Regions from separate parts of the Pantoea sp. SGAir0184 genome, predicted to be linked through region 1. Evidence: predicted binding sites of a transcription regulator. Region 1 holds the regulator's gene; each other region holds the start of a gene.
What was found. The regulator Fur, encoded in region 1, represses iron uptake genes when iron is present. The targets are predictions, from matches to a motif close to ATAATAATGAGAACNACTATCAA.
Positions count from the first base shown of each region.

Region 2: a site for Fur is predicted at 1,525-1,547, ahead of zupT (zinc transporter ZupT). Genes of this name have one in related genera too.
Region 3: a site for Fur is predicted at 2,149-2,171, ahead of fhuA (ferrichrome porin FhuA). Genes of this name have one in related genera too.

Region 1 covers NZ_CP028050.1:2,995,114-2,998,772, forward strand. Annotated here, with positions in the region: gene ybfE (LexA regulated protein) at 26-301, shown strand; gene fldA (flavodoxin FldA) at 439-969, shown strand; gene fur (ferric iron uptake transcriptional regulator) at 1,322-1,771, shown strand; gene C1N60_RS14210 (hypothetical protein) at 1,833-2,228, opposite strand; gene glnS (glutamine--tRNA ligase) at 2,465-3,659, opposite strand, start outside.
Region 2 covers NZ_CP028050.1:582,140-585,798, forward strand. Annotated here, with positions in the region: gene ribB (3,4-dihydroxy-2-butanone-4-phosphate synthase) at 1-163, shown strand, start outside; gene C1N60_RS02775 (cell wall hydrolase) at 216-599, opposite strand; gene zupT (zinc transporter ZupT) at 744-1,511, opposite strand; gene ygiD (4,5-DOPA-extradiol-dioxygenase) at 1,722-2,492, shown strand; gene C1N60_RS02790 (glutathionylspermidine synthase family protein) at 2,528-3,659, opposite strand, start outside.
Region 3 covers NZ_CP028050.1:3,407,609-3,411,267, forward strand. Annotated here, with positions in the region: gene fhuA (ferrichrome porin FhuA) at 1-2,113, opposite strand, end outside; gene mrcB (bifunctional glycosyl transferase/transpeptidase) at 2,442-3,659, opposite strand, start outside.

The DNA of each region.
Region 1 (3,659 bases):
TCGCGCCCACGCAGTTTCACAAACCATGGCAAAAGAACAGACAGATCGTACCACGCTCGATCTCTTCGCAGACGAGCGGCGTCCCGGTCGCCCTAAAACCAGTCCGCTGTCGCGCGATGAGCAGCTGCGCATTAATAAGCGCAACCAGCTGAAGCGCGACCGGGTGCGCGGCCTGCGCCGCGTTGAGCTGAAAATGTCCAGCGAAGCGGTCGACGCGCTTAATACGCTGGCCGAGCAGCAGAACATCAGCCGCAGTGAACTGATTGAACAAATGCTGCTGGCGCAGCTCAAACTGGCGTAACGTGCGCAGACCGCACGCTGGAACACAAACTCAGCGCTTTACACATTCCGCGCTTTTCGCCGGTCTGCTATCATTCGCATAACTGTGTCGTCTTCTGACTTACTTTCACAATCAGGATTTAAGAGGTTACTCACTCCATGGCAATCGTAGGCATTTTCTTCGGCAGCGATACCGGCAACACTGAAAACATTGCAAAAATGATCCAGAAACAACTGGGTAAAGATGTCGCCGAAGTGCATGACATTGCTAAGAGCACCAAAGAAGATCTCGAAGCATTCGATATTCTGCTGCTGGGTATTCCGACCTGGTACTACGGTGAAGCCCAGTGCGACTGGGATGACTTCTTCCCGACGCTGGAAGAGATTGATTTCAACGGTAAGCTGGTAGCGCTGTTTGGCTGCGGCGATCAGGAAGATTATGCCGAGTACTTCTGTGACGCGATGGGCACCATTCGCGACATCATTGAGCCAAACGGCGCAGTGATTGTGGGCCACTGGCCAACCGAAGGTTACCACTTCGAAGCCTCTAAAGGTCTGGCAGACGACAAACACTTCCTTGGCCTCGCCATCGATGAAGATCGTCAGCCTGAACTGACTAACGAGCGCGTCGACAAATGGGTTAAGCAGATCTTTGACGAGCTGCAGCTGCAGGCGATCATCGAAGCCTGATGCTTTCCTGTCCGATGTGGGCGCTGGCTCACATCGGGCAATGGAATTACCTATAAAAATAATAGCTACGGTTTTTTAACTTTTTCCCTCAATTCTGTAGAATACCCGCAACGGTCATCTGCTTATTCCTCGGGCATCAGACTGAGACTGCGCGAAAAGGAACATCGATCTGCACGATCCCGCTGAGGTTCACGACATTTCTCCTTACAGCATCCGGGGAATTGTCCGCCGCAGCCGGTTTTCATTTCGCAGGCTGAGCTCTATAATGAGACGCAAATGAGAATGCGCGTTGACCACACATTCAAGGCCTTTGCGCCGTAAGTGACTAGCAAAGTAACAGGACAATATCCGCATGACTGACAACAACTCCGCATTGAAAAAGGCTGGCCTGAAAGTCACGCTGCCCAGACTGAAGATTCTGGAAGTGCTTCAGGGACCCGGACCCGAGTCCCATCATGTCAGTGCGGAAGATTTGTACAAACGCCTGATCGACATGGGCGAAGAGATTGGTCTGGCGACGGTATACCGTGTTCTGAACCAGTTTGACGACGCCGGCATCGTGACGCGTCATAACTTCGAAGGCGGGAAATCCGTGTTCGAACTGACCCAGCAGCATCATCATGATCACCTGATTTGCCTCGACTGCGGCAAAGTGATCGAGTTTAGCGATGAATCTATCGAAACGCGTCAGCGTGAGATTGCGACACGCCACGGTATCAAACTCAGCAACCACAGCCTGTATCTGTACGGCCACTGTGCGCTGGGAGACTGCCGCGAAGACGAGACGCTCCACGATCAGTAATTGAATATGCTATGCAGTATAAAAAAACCGGTGCCAGGCACCGGTTTTTTTATGGCTGCGTTCAGGCGACCAGCGTTTCCTGCAAATAGCGCCAGCGCGGAACCGGCGTGCTGCAGTCCAGCACCGCCAGCGAAATGCGGGTCTGGTTGTTGCCGTTAAGCATTTGCAGTTCGTGATACTGAATGGTCACTTCCTGCTGCTGCTGGGAAATGATGGCATGCTCACTGGTGGCGATTCGCATCCCTTCCCGCTGCCCGTGCAGTTTGCGAAACAGGGTTTCAGTGTCATTGAGATCGAGCTGTTTGCCTTGCGGCGTCACCATTTTGAAGTCGGGATGAAAGTGCGACAGCAGCAGATCCATACTGTCATCGCTGCCTTCGGCCTGATTAAAAATACGTTCGATAAGCTGATGTAAAACCACCACGCTATGTTTGGCTTCCAGAGCGAGACTTGTCATTTTTCTTCCTTCGCTAACCCGCACAGCAACATTTAAGAGCGCATAGCCTACCTGAAAATAACGATTTCACACGGGTAAATTAGTTAATTTTATTAAAGTCAGATTAGTCGTAATCGCGCGTAATTACTGTTTTTTGTCTGGTTCAGCATAATCGATTCCCGTTTGCAGATAACGGGCAATAAAAAAGGGCGATTGCTCGCCCTTTGCTGATCATATCGTGCTATCAAGCAGTAAAATTATTCGCCGATTTTTGCCCAGGTATCACGCAGACCCACGGTGCGGTTGAACACCAGTTTCGACGGCTGCGAGTACACGCTGTCTGCGCAGAAGTAACCTTCGCGCTCAAACTGATACGGTGCCAGCGCGCTGGCGGCACGCAGACCCGGCTCAACGAAGCCCTGTTTGATCTCCAGCGAGTTCGGGTTAATGGTGGTGAGGAAATCCTCGGCCGCGCCCGGGTTTGGCACGCTGAACAGACGATCGTACAGACGGAATTCGGCAGGCAGCGCGTGAATCGCCGATACCCAATGGATAACGCCTTTCACCTTGCGGCCATCGGCCGGATCTTTGCTCAGGGTGTCGACATCGCAGGTAGCGTAGATGCAGGTGATGTTGCCGGCTTCATCTTTCGCCACGCGCTCGGCACGAATGACATAAGCGTTGCGCAGACGAACTTCTTTACCCAGCACCAGACGTTTGTACTGCTTGTTGGCCTCTTCACGGAAGTCGGCGCGATCGATCCACACCTCACGGCTGAACGGCACCTCACGCGTGCCCATCTCCGGCTTGTTCGGATGGTTCGGCATGCTGATGATTTCTTCATGCCCGGCCGGCAGGTTCTCGATCACCACTTTCAGCGGATCCAGCACCGCCATAGCGCGCGGCGCGTTCTCGTTGAGGTCGTCACGAATGCACGACTCCAGCGACGCCATCTCAACAATGTTGTCCTGCTTGGTCACACCAATACGGCGGCAGAATTCGCGGATTGACGCCGCGCTATAGCCACGACGGCGCAGACCGGATACGGTCAGCATGCGCGGATCGTCCCAGCCTTCAACAATCTTCTCGCTCACCAGCTGCGTCAGCTTACGCTTCGACATCACCGCATATTCCAGATTCAGGCGCGAAAACTCGTACTGACGCGGATGCACCGGAATAGTGATGTTATCCAGCACCCAGTCGTAGAGACGACGATTGTCCTGGAACTCCAGCGTACACAGGGAATGGGTGATGCCTTCCAGCGCATCGGAGATGCAGTGGGTAAAGTCGTACATCGGATAGATGCACCACTTGTTGCCAGTCTGGTGGTGTTCGGCAAATTTAATGCGGTACAGCACCGGATCGCGCATCACAATAAAGCTGGATGCCATGTCGATTTTGGCACGCAGACAGGCTTTGCCCTCTTCGAAGCCGCCATCACGCATCTTCTGG
Region 2 (3,659 bases), 1.8 Mb from region 1:
CTTCAAACCTGCGGGTGTGCTGTGCGAACTGACCAATGATGACGGCAGCATGGCGCACGCGCCGGAAGTGATTGCGTTTGCGAAGCAGCACGCCATGCCGGTGGTGACCATTGAAGACCTGGTGGCCTGGCGCCGCCAGCATGAAACCCGTCAGGCCAGCTAAGCCGACGTGAAATAAATAAGGCCGGATGTGATGCATCCGGCCTTTTTTATGATTAACGGCTGGCGTAAAAAACGTGATTACCTATCACCACGGTACGCTGGAAGGCGTGGCGCCACGCCGGTCTGGCGCTGTGCGCATGAAAGAAGGTCGCGCCCTTTGTCACATCCGCCAGCTTACCCTCGACAATCCGCTGGGCCAGGCGCTGCGCGCGCTGCCAGCTTTTGTCATGCTGCGGCGGATGGCGATGGGGATGTTTGTGCAGAGACGTCCAGGAGAACTGTTTGGGTGCGTACACCACCGGACAGATCTCTTTGACGTCCCAGTTAGCCCGGTTCATGGTGACAGTGCCGACGGCAATCTGCCCCTTTACCGGTTCGCCGCGCGCTTCATGATAGATATTCATCGCCAGGCATAAAATGGCTCCCTGAATTAACATAACACTCCACTGCTTTCTAAGAGTCGCGTGGAGTGTAATGAGCCCGCCGTCGGGTGTTAACAAGACCCGTCTCGACTACGCCTTAACAAGACTAACTCGTTGATAGTTAAGGTCTAAGTGGTGATAAATGAGACGAATCTCGCGTCAGCCTACCCCGCTGGTTTGCAGCAACGTCAGGCTCAGGCCCATCACCGTCATGCCGCACAGCACGCCGTAGCTGGGATTGTTATGCGGATCGATTTCGCGCGCCAGCGGCATCAGTTCATCCACGGACAGCGCCACCATAATGCCCGCCACCGCCGCCATGATGGCCGCAATCATCACCGGTGAGACCGCCGGCCCCAGCAGCAGAAAGGCGATGATGCCACCAAGAATCTCCGCCATGCCGGACAGGCAGGCCCAGAACAGCGCTTTGGCTTTCGAGCCGGTGGCGGCGTACATCGGTCCGGCCACCGCCAGCCCTTCCGGAATATTGTGGATCGCGACGGCCAGCGCGATGCCCAGCCCCAGTTCCATATCGCTGCTGGCGGTGACAAAGGTGGCAATGCCTTCGGGAAAGTTATGCAGGCTGATACCGAGCGTCAGCAGGATCGCGGTACGTTTCAGGTTGGTGGGGCGGCGATTGACCGCCATCAGATCCTGCGGATGCTGGTGCGGTAGCAGGCGATCCATGGCGAAATAACCCAGTAAGCCGAGCATGAACATGCCGTAGCCAAGCACCGGCGACATGCCTTCCGCATGCAGCGCGGCGGGCAGCATTTCCATCAGGGAAATCAGCAGCATGATGCCAGCGGCAAAGCCGAGCGCAAAGGCCAGTACGCGGTTCGACGGCTTTTGACCGAGCACGCCAAAAATCGCGCCGACGAAAGTGGCACCGCCAGCCAGGATGGTTAGCAGCAAAGGTACTGACATGATGGGCTCCTTAATGATAATGATTACCAGTTACAATATAGTTAACCCCATAAAATATCGAGTTATTTAGCGTAAAGTTATGTCGGCAAAATCTTGTTCAAATTTGCTGATAAACATCATCACGCTTATCAGCGTTTTTCCCCTGGCGAAAGCGCGTATCGTGACAGTCATTAACGCGATCCCGACGCCAGAGGATGAATAATGACCCGCATGCCCGCTCTGTTTCTCGGCCACGGCAGCCCGATGAACGTATTAGAAGACAACCGCTATACCCGCGTATGGCAGCAGCTGGGCGAAACCCTGCCGCGTCCGCGCGCTATTCTCGCCATCTCGGCGCACTGGTACACGCGCGGTACGGCGGTGACGGCGATGAGCAATCCGCGCACCATCCATGATTTTGGTGGCTTCCCGCAGGCGCTGTTCGACGTGCGCTATCCGGCGCAAGGTTCGCCAGCGCTGGCACAGCGCGTTATCGATCTGCTGGCGCCGGTGGCGGTGCAGGCCGATCAGCAGTGGGGCTTTGATCACGGCTCGTGGGGCGTGCTGGCGAAGATGTATCCACAGGCGGACATTCCGCTGATTCAGCTCAGTATTGATGGCACCCAGCCGGCGGCGTGGCATTTTGCGCTGGGACGTAAACTGGCGGCGCTGCGTGACGAAGGCGTGATGCTGGTGGCCAGTGGCAACGTGGTGCATAACCTGCGCATGATTCGCTGGCAGGGCGCGGAAAGCGCTTATCCGTGGGCGGAGAGCTTCAACCAGTTTGTGCGCGATAATCTGGACTACGAAGGCGAGGCGGTGCAGCATCCGCTGGTGAATTATCAGCAGCATGAAGGCGCGCAGCTGGCTAACCCGACGCCGGAGCACTATCTGCCGCTGCTGTATATTCTCGGCGCGCGTGCTGAAGGTGAGGCGGTGAGCATCCCGGTGGAAGGCATGGAGATGGGTTCGATCAGTATGCTGTCAGTGCAGGTTGGCTGACACCTGTGCCGCCCGCAGACCGGGCGGCACGTGCATTACTCAATAAATGTGTGCGGATAGAAACGCGACAGATCCTGGGTGATCAGCGCACGATCTTCGCGCAGACCGATACCGGCAGGCTGATCGTCAATCAGCCAGCTGCCAATCAGCGTGTAGCTGTCGCCAAATTTCGGCAGCGGCCAGAACTGCTGGACGATCATGCCCTCTTCGCCATAGGGGCCGTCGGCGCGCGCGATTTCCTGACCGTTTTCCACGATGGTGATATTGGCACCTTCGCGGGAAAACAGCGGTTTCACCACATATTTTTCCATCTGCGGCGCGCTGGCATCATCGGCAAACCAGGCGGGCAGCAGGTTAGGATGGTTGGGGAACATCTCCCACAGCAGCGGTAACAGCGCTTTGTTGGAGAGAATGCTTTTCCACGCCGGCTCCAGCCAGCGCACGCCGGCATCGGCCAGCTTGGTCGAAAACATCTCGCGCAGCATGAATTCCCACGGATAGAGCTTGAACAGGTTGCTGATCACCTGATCGTGCTGATCGGTAAACTGACCTTTTTCGCCCAGCCCGATCTCATCAATGTAGAGAAATTCACTTGGCAGACCGGCTTCAGTGGCGCAATCCTGCAGATACTGTACCGTGGCGCGATCCTCTTCCGTATCGCGACAGCAGGCAAAGTGCAGCCAGTTAAAACCGTGCTGCTGGTGCAGCGTGGCGAAGCGCTCAATCAACTGCTCCTGCAGGCTGTTGAATTGATCGCTGCCCTGCGGCAGGTTGCCGGCGTTGAGCTGATCCTCCAGCCAGATCCACTGGAAAAACGCCGCTTCGTACAGCGAGGTTGGCGTATCGGCGTTGTTCTCCAGCAGCTTGATCTCGCCTGTGCCATCCCACGCCAGATCGAGGCGTGAATAGAGCGACGGCTGACGCTGCTGCCAGGATTCGCGCACAAAATCCCAGGTGTGTTTCGGAATGCAGAAACGGGTGAGCAGCGCTTCGCTGTTCACCACTTTTTCTACCGCCTGCAGGCACATCTGGTGCAGTTCAGCGGTGGCGGCTTCCAGCTGTTCAATTTGCGCCAGCGTGAACTGGTAATAAGCGTCTTCGCACCAGTAGGGTTCGTCATACATGGTGTGAAACTGAAAACCGTACTCGGTCGCTTTTTCGCGCCAG
Region 3 (3,659 bases), 410 kb from region 1:
TGTTGATGTTGACGCCCACGGTTGAGCCCGGCAAGCCGAAGCGGCCCAGATCGTACTTCAGTGCGGCATCTACAGTGGTGTAAGCAGCGACGTCAAAGTTCTGGTTGGATTTCGCTCCGTTCTGGATTGACTCTTCATACAATCCTTTGCTTTCACCGGTATAGCGAACACCAGCACCGATGGTAAATCCAGACAGCGCCGTTTCATGGAAGGTATAATCTGTCCAAAGCGATGCCATATGCTTCGGCACCTGAACCGGTGTTCTGCCTTTTAAAGTCGTATCATGCGTATATTCTGCATCTGTGTACGCATATGCAGCTGTCACATTAACATTCGCGTTGACCGCCGCTTTCGCTTCGAATTCAATACCACGCGATCGAATTTCACCGCTCTGCACGCTAAATGACGAATTAGACGGATCGACAGTTAAATTCTTATCCTTGGTGATTTGATAAACCGAAGCAGTAATGACAATTGGCCGATCTTTAGGTACGTATTTTACGCCAGCTTCATACTGCTTAGCGCGGGAAGGATCGAAAGCCTTACCGGTTGAGGTCGTTCCGGACGTTGGAATAAAGGACTCGCTGTAACTGAAATAAGGTGCAATACCATTATCAAACACATAGTTCAGACCACCACGCCAGGTAAATGCCTGATCGTGATTCTTATCCTCGACATCACCGTTACGATTTAACGCTGATGTCATTGCGTAGTCATAGCGGCCTCCCAGCGTCAGGACCCACCTATTCCACTCCATTTGATCCTGCGTGTATAAGCCAGTCTGTTCCTGTTTATTCAGATATTGATATAAGTAAGGTGCACCAACCAGACTATCGTTACCGTACTGTGGATTGACTATGCTTATTGGCGTTGCGCCCGTAAATATTGCATCAATATCATTTCGGGTACGCTGGTAATCAACACCAACTAAAACAGTATGTTCAACAGCGCCAGTGGCAAATTTTGCCTGCGCCTGAGTATCAACAGCAAACTGGTTAAGTTTCTCTTTCGAACCAGCATACATCCTATTGATTTCCAGCGTTGCTGGATTAAAAGTTCGGCCATAAATACTGCGATAATCGGTCTGCATTTCGGCATAGCGCAGATTCTGGCGCACCGTCCAGGTATCGTTAAAGCTGTGCTCAAAGTTGTAGCCAACCATTTTGGTGTTGCGCGAGATCTTATTGCTGTCTTCGCCTTCATCAAAATTGGTGGGCAGCTTATAGCTGCTGCCGTCCGGCCGGGTGATGCCCACCACGGTGCCTTCACGCGGCAGCCAGCCGTAATAGCCGGTTTCCGGTTCGTTCTGGAAGTAGGTCAGCAGGTCAAAGCGGGTATTGGCATCGGGACGCCAGCTGAACGAAGGCGCAAGGGTATAGCGCTTCTCTTTGTTCATCTCCTGTTGCGCATCGGCGCTGCGCGCCAGGCCGGTCAGGCGATAGCTGTAAACGCCGTCATCATCCAGTGAGCCGCCAAAATCGAAGCCGGTGGAGAACAGGTTGTCGGTGCCCATCTGGAACTGGACTTCACGCAGCGTCTCCTGGGTCGGCCGCTTGCTCACCAGTGACACCACACCGCCCGGGTTGCTCTTACCGTACAGCACCGAAACCGGACCGCGCAGCAGCTCCGCGCGCTCGAGGAAATAAGGATCGATAGCGAATTCGGAGTAGTTGTCACCCTGCAGCTTCAGGCCATCCAGATACTGGTTGGTGTTGGTTTCGCTGAAGCCGCGAATCGACAGCGCGTCGATAACGTCCGAGCTGCCGCGGTTACCGGTCAGCACGCCTGGCGTGTAATTGAACGCACCTTTGACGCTGGTCACCGCATGCATTGACATCTCTTCCTGCGTCACCACCGATACCGACTGCGGATTCTTCTCGATTGGCGTATCGGTTTTGGTGCCGGTCGCGCTGTGTTTAGCGGCGATGGTCGGCGACGGTCCCCATGCGCTCTCCTGCGCGACGCCGCTGCCGCCATCAGCCGTCACCACCACGGTATCTTCGGCCAGCGCCTGCATGCTGAGTGTGCCCAGAGTCAGGGAAATCAATAACGCGAGCGGTCGACGGGTGGTCACCGCGCGCAGAGAACAAGGAAAAGTGTTTCGCGCATTCATAGTGGGATCTCATGAAAATAGAACAATGCAGGCGAATGGAAACGAGAATGATTATTAGACGCACGGATTTTAGGCGAAACCCGGCAAGCACCGCAAGATGTAATGCCTGCTGGCGGTGAGTTTGCCAGCGGATCGCACATATCCATGATCGCGGCTAAAAAAATGGCGGGCAAAGAAAAAGGCGCCGCAGCGCCAGAGGGAGTTAAATTCAGCTTACAGGTAAGACTCAGGCTGGAGCGCCGCCATGTATCTGGCACCGCTACGTGGTGGTAAAACGCCGGCACTGCATAGGCTCTGAAGGTATAAAGCCGGTGCAGTGCCGGATGGCTTATTTACTGCCAAACATATCTTTAATCCAGCCCGCGACGCCGTCAGAGTCTTTCTGCTCGCCCTGCGGCTGTTGCTGTTGCTGCTGTTGCTGTTGCTGCTCTTGCTGCTGCTGCTGAATCTGCTGCTGTTGCTGCTGGCACAGCGCGTTCGGATCCAGCGCCCACACCGGCAGCGAACGCCAGGTGCTGCTGCCGCTGCCGCAGACAAAGTTACCGGCCGAATCGATATTCATCTGAGTGATATCTTCCGGTGGCGTCAGGACCAGTGGCATCGGCGCCTGGTTGTCGAGGTAGCGACGATAGATCTGCATCGCACCACTGGCACCGTACAGCTTCGAAGTCTGGTTGTTGTCGCGGCCAACCCAGGTGATCGCCACTTCTTTGCCATCAATACCGGCAAACCAGCTGTCGATCAGGTCATTGGTGGTACCGGTTTTCGCCGCCAGATGCGCACCCGGGAAGCGTGCGCCCAGCGCCCGCGCCGTACCGTGATCGGCCACCTGCTGCATGGTATACAGCGTCAGATACGCCGCCTGCGCCGGCTCAACGCGCTGCGCCTGCGGGAAGCTCTGATACAGCACCGTGCCATCTTCCGCGATCACCGAGCGCACCGCCGACAGCGCAGCGCGGTTACCGCCGCTGGCAATTGACTGGAATGCCTGCGCCACTTCAATCGGCGTCAGATTAAGCGCCCCCAGCAGCATGGCCGGTACCGGATGCAGCTGATCTTTTGGCACGCCCAGTTTGGTCCAGGTATCCACTACCGCGTCGAGTCCCAGCGTCATCCCGAGGTTAACGGTTGGTACGTTCATCGAGTTAGTCAGCGCATCCACCAGCATCACTTTACCGCTGAAGCGACGATCGTCGTTCATCGGCTTCCACACCGACCCGTTTGGCTGTTTCAGCGCAATCGGCTCGTCGGCGATCCAGCTGTTGAGGCGATAGCTGTTTGGCTGGCTGAGCGCGGTCAGATAGGTCGCCGGCTTGGCCAGTGAACCGATAGAGCGCCGCGCCTGCAGCGCGCGGTTATAGCCGGCGAACAGTGGATCGGCACCGCCGACCATGGCGCGCACTTCACCGCTGAAGCGGTCAACCACCACCATCGCGGTTTCCAGATCTTTCAGCCCGCGCTGTTTCTTCAGCGTGGGAATGCCGTCTTCAACCGCTTTTTCCGCCGCATCCTGCGAAATCGGATCGAGCGTGGTGAAGATCTTCAC